One region of the Streptomyces sp. NPDC034099 genome, then DNA from elsewhere that is predicted to be linked to it. Evidence: riboswitches for the same ligand, from Rfam matches in the RefSeq annotation. Region 1 holds a riboswitch; the other holds the start of a gene.
The links. Region 1 has a riboswitch for glycine ahead of gcvT (glycine cleavage system aminomethyltransferase GcvT). Riboswitches for the same ligand answer to the same signal wherever they lie in the genome.
Positions count from the first base shown of each region.

Region 2: linked by a shared signal. The riboswitch ahead of gcvP (aminomethyl-transferring glycine dehydrogenase) and the one ahead of gcvT (glycine cleavage system aminomethyltransferase GcvT) in region 1 are both predicted to bind glycine.

Region 1 is NZ_JBVISR010000016.1:128,764-132,973, forward strand. It holds gene ACZ56V_RS34120 (enhanced serine sensitivity protein SseB C-terminal domain-containing protein) at 155-952, opposite strand; gene ACZ56V_RS34125 (enhanced serine sensitivity protein SseB) at 1,120-1,887, opposite strand; gene ACZ56V_RS34130 (AAA family ATPase) at 1,967-2,635, opposite strand; glycine riboswitch at 2,813-2,906, shown strand; glycine riboswitch at 2,907-3,022, shown strand; gene gcvT (glycine cleavage system aminomethyltransferase GcvT) at 3,062-4,195, shown strand.
Region 2 is NZ_JBVISR010000005.1:603,825-608,034, reverse strand. It holds gene ACZ56V_RS18690 (DNA polymerase IV) at 1-816, shown strand, start outside; gene ACZ56V_RS18685 (PRC-barrel domain-containing protein) at 726-1,109, opposite strand; glycine riboswitch at 1,263-1,358, shown strand; gene gcvP (aminomethyl-transferring glycine dehydrogenase) at 1,537-4,210, shown strand, end outside.

The DNA of each region.
Region 1 (4,210 bases):
CCGTGATGCTGTTTGAGGTGTTCCGTTATCCGGACAGTGGGTAACGGGGGCCGGACACGGGCGAGTTGGGACATCGGGGACAAGGGGGCGCTTTGCGTCCTCATCTACGCGCGAAGATCGCCTCGTCCGGCGGGGTCCGCGGATCCCGCGGCCGTCAGTACCGGCTACCGGCCGGAGGGTATCCGTACCCGCCCGCCGGCGCCTGGGCGGGGGCGGCCGCGTGGGCCTCGCGGTCGTAGAACGGGCGCGCGTTGGCGCGCAGCCACAGGGCGACCGGGTCGTGGGCGTCGGTCATCGCCACCGTCGACACCGGCAGCCCGTCCGGCACGGCGCCGACGGACTGCTGCATCATCGCGCGCACCGCGTCGACGGCGGGCGGTGAGGTGTCGTACACGTCCAGGCCGATGGCGAGGTACGGCGCCCCCAGCGCCGGCTGCACCCAGGCGCGTCGCAGCGCGCGGACCGCCGGGGTGCGGTGGGCGTTCTGCGCGAGCAGGGCGTAGAACTGGGGGATCTCGATGGCCGGTTCGGACAGCCGCAGGGGCCCGGCGGGCTGGCGGTCCAGGCCGGAGGCGATGCGGCGCAGGTCGAGCCAGGGGATGCCGACACCGCCGCCGGGGGCGTGCGGGTTGAGCCACAGGCCGTAGTGGTCCGGATAGAGGGCGCGGGCGACCTCCAGGCCGTCGACCACTTCGTACGACCGGTTCCAGCCACTGGCGGAGAGCTCCTGGGCGGAGGTCACGCAGGGGGCGTAGCCGTAGCCCTCGACCTCCATGTTCCCGTACTGGGCGTCCGGGGAGCCGGCCTGGCCGTGCCACAGCAGCATCCAGACCTGGCCGGAGGTGGGGCTGGCGAGGGCGCGCAGCAGGGCCTCGTAGGCGTCGTAGCGCCCGGGCGTCACCTGGCGCAGCATGTGCTCGACCTGTCCGGTCGTGGTGCCGCTGGCGCTCACGTGTATCGCCCCTTCGAGAAGTTCCCCCGGTGTCGGAACCAGCTTAAGGCTCCGCCGGGGGCGGGGGGCCTATGAGCTCGGGGTGTGCTGTCCGTTGGAGGGTGCGGGTTCGTTGTGGCTTGTCGCGCAGTTCCCCGCGCCCCTGAGTGGGTTTTCCCACCCGGTGTTTACAAGTCACCGTTGTAGAACGGCCTGACCCTCTCCCGCATCCAGTCGCAGACCGGGTCCTGGGCTGCTTCCAGGAGGATCAGGTTGACCTGCCACTTCAGGGGGGACTTGGCGAGGGCGCGGCCGAGGGCGTCCAGGGGGAGGGCGCGGGCGTCGCCCTCCCAGTGGGTGAGTTCGACGCCGACGAACAGGACCGGGTCGGCGGTCTCGACGGCGGCCAGGCAGCGGCGCGCGCTGCGGACGACGCCGATGGCGGCGAACTCGGCGGAGGCCGCGGCCAGGAAGTCCACCGGGTCGTCCTGCCAGTCCGGCTCGAAGAGGCGGACCCGGCCGCCGGAGGAGGGCCCGTCCAGCGGGGTGCGTCCGGCCCGGCACAGCTCGGCCACGGCGGGCGGCGGCAGCGGGATGCCGACCACGCCCTCCGGGTTCACCGCGATGCCGACCTGCGGGGGCAGGCCGCGGGCGAACTCCGCGGCGGGGGCGATGGTGTACGCCATGTGCGCCCCCGCGACCTGGCGCAGCTGCTCCTCCGAGCTGAACACCGGCACATAGGCCTGGCCGTCGATCTCCAGCGAGGGCAGGTCGAGGGGGCCGCTGTGCGGGCCTCCGCCGTTCGGCAGGGGTATCCACAGGAAGCTGCGGCCGAGGACCTCCACGATCCGGCCACCGGCCGACGGGATGCCGAGGGAGGCGGACAGCACCTCCTCCAGCTCGTTGCCTGGCCATCCGCCGTGCGGGTGGGGGTGCGCCTGTGCCGGGAAGTCCATCTGCCTACCTACCGCCTGCCTGGTACCGCCGTTCGTGGCTGAAAGGCTAACCCGTTCGATCCCGGGGCCCTACCCTGCGTCACCCCGTGAAGGCGATGCGGCGGAGGGTGTCGGCCGCCGCCCGGTCGAGGACCACCGCGGAGGCGCAGCCGGCGGGCAGGGAGCCCTCGGTCACCGCGCGCAGCAGACGGGAGTTGGCCGTGCGGTGCCGCAGGAACGCGTACCGCGAGACGCCCCGGCCGCGCTCGCGCTGGCCGGCCAGGGCTTCGCCGGGAGCGACGTCGAGGAGCAGCAGGTGCAGGGTGCCGTCCCGGCGGCGGGCCTCGCGGGCCAGCCAGCCGCGCACCCAGGCCTGGGTGCCGCAGTCGTGCACGACCACGCCCTCGCCGGAACGCAGCGCGCGGCGCAGCCCCGCGTAGTGGGCGAGGCGGACGAGGGGGCGGTAGAGCGCGTACGGCAGGAAGCGCGGCATGCGGCGCTCCCAGCGGTCGCGGGTGTCCTGGGAGTCGATGCGGCCGCCGCGCACGGTGCGCCGCATCAGCGTGGACTTGCCGCTGCCGGGCAGGCCGGTGATCACCACCAGGTCCCGGGGTCCGAAGAGCAGGGCGTGCGGGCTGCGGCCGTCGCGGTCCCTCAGGTCGCGGACGACGGGTGCGGTCAGTGGGGCACATGCCTCGGGGGCCGGAGCGGCGGGCTGCTTGGGCAGCGCGAGTCCGGAGGTCGTGGCGTACGCCGTGGTCCTGTTCACCGTGATCGTCCTCCCCTGGGGCGGTACACGAGTACCTCCCCGTCGAGTGTAAAGAGAAGGTAATGCGCGGGTCTCGCGTTTTCGTTCGCTTACTGCCACAAGCCGGTTACAGATCACGGTCTGCCACGGATGAGCCAGGCGTGCAATGATGGCGGCGCCAACTGCATACCGGCCGTTTGAATCCGCGCGGGAGAGTCCCCGGCCGCGCCGGGGCGCCGAAGGAGCAAGTCCCTCCCTTGAATCTCTCAGGCCCCGTTACCGCGCGGGCGAGGCACATCTGAAAAGCGGACCGCCCCCGACGGCGGTCCCACCCAAGGTGCAAGCCCTGATCGCCGTACTCCGGTGGCCGTGGCGAACCTCTCAGGTTCCGATGACAGATGGGGAGGACCGACCTCGCCACGTCCTGTCCTGGGAGACGACCGACCGATGAGCAGTACCGAACCGCGCCGTACCGCGCTCGATGCCACGCATCGCGCCCTGGGCGCGACGATGACCGACTTCGCCGGCTGGGACATGCCCCTGCGCTACGGCTCCGAGCGCGAGGAGCACGTCGCGGTGCGCGCCCGCGCCGGTCTCTTCGACCTCTCGCACATGGGTGAGATCACCGTCACCGGGCCGCAGGCGGCCGAGCTGCTGAACTACGCGCTGGTCGGCAACATCGGCAGCGTGAAGCCGGGCCGGGCCCGCTACACCATGATCTGCCGCGAGGACGGCGGCATCCTGGACGACCTGATCGTCTACCGCCTCGGTGAGACCGAGGCCGCCCCCTCCGACTACATGGTCGTCGCCAACGCCTCCAACGCCCAGGTCGTGCTGGACGCGCTGACCGAGCGGGCGGCGGGCTTCGACGCCGAGGTGCGCGACGACCGCGACGCCTACGCGCTGCTCGCCGTGCAGGGCCCCAAGTCCCCCGGGATCCTGGGCAGCCTCACCGACGCCGACCTGGACGGCCTGAAGTACTACGCCGGGCTGCCCGGCACGGTCGCCGGGGTCCCGGCGCTGATCGCGCGCACCGGCTACACCGGCGAGGACGGCTTCGAGCTGTTCGTGAAGCCGGAGCACGCCGTCGAGCTGTGGCAGGCGCTGACCCGGGCGGGCGAGGGCGCCGGACTGGTCCCGTGCGGTCTGTCCTGCCGGGACACGCTGCGCCTGGAGGCCGGCATGCCGCTGTACGGCAACGAGCTGTCGACCGCGCTGACGCCCTTCGACGCCGGTCTGGGCCGGGTGGTGAAGTTCGAGAAGGAGGGCGACTTCGTCGGGCGCGCCGCGCTGACCAGGGCCGCCGAGCGGGCCGCCTCCGAGCCGCCCCGCGTCCTGGTCGGCCTGGTCGCCGAGGGCCGCCGGGTCCCGCGCGCCGGGTATCCGGTCGTCGCCGGCGGCGAGGTGATCGGCGAGGTCACCTCCGGCGCCCCGTCCCCGACGCTGGGCAAGCCGATCGCCATGGCGTACGTCGACCCCGTGCACGCGGCCCCGGGCACGGAGGGTGTCGGTGTGGACATCCGGGGCAGCCACGAGCCGTACGAGGTCGTGGCGCTGCCGTTCTACAAGCGCCAGAAGTAGACACTGGGCGGCGCC
Region 2 (4,210 bases), on a different contig from region 1:
GAGGCGGGCGAGGACGAGCTGGTGCGGCTGCTGGGCAAGGCGCACGGCCACGCCTTGTACGCCATGGCGCTGGCGCGGGACGAGCGGCCGGTGGTGGCCGAGCGGGAGACCAAGTCGGTGTCGGTCGAGGACACCTACGACGTGGACATCCACGACCGGGTGCGGGTCGGCGTCGAGGTGGCGCGGCTGGCGGACCGCTGCGTGCGGCGGCTGCGCGCCTCCGGTCTGTCCGGGCGCACCATCGTGCTCAAGGTCCGCAGATACGACTTCTCCACGCTGACCCGCTCCGAGACCCTGCGCGGGCCCACCGACGACCCCGCGGTGGTGCGCGAGGCGGCGGCCAGACTGCTGGACTCGGTGGACACCACGGGCGGTGTGCGGCTGCTCGGGGTGGGCGTCAGCGGGCTCGCCGACTACACGCAGGAGGACCTGTTCGCCCAGGCCGCGGGGGAGCGGGCCGAGGAACCGGCCGAGGAGCCGCAGACCGGGCCCGCCGCGGAGCACAGACCCTCGCCCACCGAGCGCCGGTGGCCGGCGGGGCACGACGTGCGGCACACGGAGCTGGGGCACGGCTGGGTGCAGGGCAGCGGTCTCGGACGGGTCACCGTGCGCTTCGAGACGCCGTACTCGGAGGTCGGGCGGGTGCGGACCTTCCCGGTGGACGACCCGGAGCTGATCCCCGCGGATCCGCTGCCGCTGGTCGCCGACGCGGAGGGCGGGGCGGGTCAGCCCTCGTCGGGGCCCTTGCCCTTGCCGGCCAGCTTGCCGAAGTCGTGGTCGGGCGGCGGGGGAGCGGCCGCCACGTCCAAGCCGTAGTGGTGGTAGAGCTGGAGTTCCTGCTCGGGCGAGAGGTGGCGGCCGACACCGAAGTCGGGGGCCTCCTTGATCAGCGCCCGGTCGAAGGGCACGCGCAGGGCGCCGTCGACCAGCTCGCTGGGTTCCAGGGGGACGAAGGCGTCCCTGCTGAAGAGACCGGTCCGTATCGCCGCCCACTCGGGGACGCCGGTGGCATCGTCGAGGTAGACCTCGTCCACGGTGCCGATCCTGGTGCCGTCGCGGTCGAACGCCTTGCGGCCGATCAGGTTCCGCGGATCGATGTCAGTACGCACGGGGGCCCTCCACTTGATCGCACCACTGGGCCGCACTGGGGTCGCACACACCAGCCGCCTAATCATCCGTAAGTACTACAAAAGAGCACAAGTGGCGGGTCGGCCACTCGAAGTCCGTGCGGCGGCCTCGCTGGTACGCTGGCAAACGGCTGCTGACCCCGCGCGGGAGAGTCCTCCGGACACCACCGGAGGCGCCGAAGGAGCAAATCCTCCCCGGAATCTCTCAGGCTCACGTACCGCACGGACGAGGTCACTCTGGAAAGCAGGGCGGGTGTCGACGGCTTCCGCTCTCACCGACGGTGAAAGCCGGGAGAGCCCCCAGGGCTCGCCCGGTGAAGCTCTCAGGTCGAGATGACAGAGGGGGAGGCCGTCCGGGCACCCGCGCCGTGGTGCCCCTCGAAGGTCGTCAGACCAGGAGGCCTCCGCAATGACCGCCCACCGCACTCCGCTCTCCGAACTCGAACAGGCCATGCCCTTCGAGCAGCGCCACATCGGCCCCGACCACGAGGCCAGGGCCAAGATGCTCGCGCAGGTCGGTTACGGTTCGCTCGACGAACTGACGGCCGCCGCGGTGCCGGATGTGATCAAGAACGCCGACCGGCTGGACCTGCCGGGCGCGCGCTCCGAGGCAGAGGTGCTGGCCGAGCTGCGCTCCCTGGCCGACCGCAACCAGGTCCTCGACTCCATGATCGGCCTCGGCTACTACGGCACCTTCACCCCGCCGGTCATCCTGCGCAACGTCATGGAGAACCCGGCCTGGTACACGGCGTACACGCCGTATCAGCCGGAGATCTCCCAGGGCCGCCTCGAAGCCCTGCTGAACTTCCAGACGATGGTCGCCGAGCTGACCGGCCTGCCCACCTCCGGCGCCTCGCTGCTCGACGAGGGCACCGCGGCCGCCGAGGCGATGGCCCTCTCCCGGCGCATGGGCAAGAACAAGAAGGGCCTGTTCCTGGTCGACGCGGACGCGCTGCCGCAGACCGTCGCCGTGATACGGACCCGTGCCGAGCCGACCGGCGTCGAGGTCGTCGTCGCCGACCTGAGCGAGGGCATCCCCGCCGAGATCGCCGAGCGGGAGATCAACGGCGTCCTGATCCAGTACCCGGGCGCCTCCGGGGCCGTCCGCGACATCAAGCCGGTGATCGACCGGGCGCACGAGCTGGGCGCGCTCGTCACCGTCGCCGCCGACCTGCTCGCCCTCACGCTGCTCACCTCGCCCGGCGAGCTGGGCGCGGACATCGCCGTGGGCACCACCCAGCGCTTCGGCGTCCCGATGGGCTTCGGCGGACCGCACGCCGGGTACATGGCCGTGCACGAGAAGTTCGCCCGCAGCCTCCCCGGACGCCTGGTCGGCGTCTCCGTGGACGCCGACGGCAACAAGGCCTACCGCCTGGCCCTGCAGACCCGCGAGCAGCACATCCGCCGCGAGAAGGCCACCAGTAACATCTGCACCGCTCAGGTGCTGCTCGCCGTCATGGCCGGCATGTACGCCGTCTACCACGGCCCCGAGGGCCTGCGGGCCATCGCCCGGCGCACCCACCGGTACGCCACGATCACCGCGGCCGGTCTCGCCGCCGAGGGCGTCGAGATCGTGCACGGCGCCTACTTCGACACGGTCACCGCGCGGGTGCCCGGCCGGGCCGACGCGATCGTCCACGCCGCCCGCGAGAACGGCATCAACCTGCGGCTCGTCGACGCCGACCACGTGTCGTTCGCCTGCGACGAGACCACCACGCGTGCCCAGGTGGGCGGCGTGTGGAACGCGTTCGGCGTCGAGGGCGACGTCGAGGCGTTGGACGCGGAGGCCGGGGACACGCTGCCCGAGGCGCTGCTGCGCACCGACGACTTCCTGACCCACCCCGTCTTCCACCAGCACCGCTCCGAGACCGCGATGCTGCGCTACCTGCGCCGCCTCGCCGACCGGGACTACGCGCTGGACCGCGGCATGATCCCGCTGGGCTCCTGCACCATGAAGCTCAACGCGACCACCGAGATGGAGCCGGTCACCTGGTCCGAGTTCGGCGCGCTGCACCCCTTCGCGCCCGCCGAGCAGGCGCAGGGTTACCTGACCCTCATCCGCGAGCTGGAGGAGCGGCTCGCCGAGGTCACCGGCTACGACAAGGTCTCGCTGCAGCCCAACGCCGGGTCGCAGGGCGAGTTCGCCGGTCTGCTCGCCGTCCGCGGCTACCACCGGGCCAACGGCGACGAGCAGCGCACCGTCTGCCTCATCCCGTCCTCCGCGCACGGCACCAACGCCGCGAGCGCCGTGATGGCCGGCATGAAGGTCGTCGTCGTCAAGACCGCCGGGGACGGCGAGATCGACGTCGAGGACCTGCGCGCCAAGATCGAGAAGCACCGCGACGAGCTGGCCGTGCTGATGATCACGTACCCCTCCACGCACGGCGTGTTCGAGGAGCACGTCGCCGACATCTGCGCGCAGGTGCACGACGCGGGCGGCCAGGTCTACGTGGACGGCGCCAACCTGAACGCCCTGGTCGGACTCGCCAAGCCCGGCCACTTCGGCGGCGACGTCTCCCACCTGAACCTGCACAAGACCTTCTGCATCCCGCACGGCGGCGGCGGTCCCGGCGTCGGCCCCGTGGCCGTACGGTCGCACCTGGCGCCGTACCTGCCCAACCACCCGCTGCAGCCCGCGGCCGGTCCGCAGACCGGGGTCGGACCGATCTCGGCGGCGCCGTGGGGCTCGGCCGGGATCCTGCCGATCTCCTGGTCGTACGTCCGGCTGATGGGCGGCGAGGGCCTCAAGCGGGCCACGCAGGTGGCCGTGCTGTCCGCCAACTACATCGCCAAGCGCCTGGAGCCGCACTTCCCCGTGCTGTACACGGGCCCGGGCGGGCTGGTCGCGCACGAGTGCATCATCGACCTGCGCCCGCTGACCAAGGCGACCGGCGTGAGCGTCGACGACGTCGCCAAGCGGCTGATCGACTACGGCTTCCACGCGCCGACGATGTCCTTCCCGGTGGCCGGCACGCTGATGATCGAGCCGACCGAGTCCGAGGACCTGGCCGAACTGGACCGGTTCTGCGAGGCGATGATCGCCATCCGCGCGGAGATCGAGAAGGTCGGCTCCGGAGTCTGGT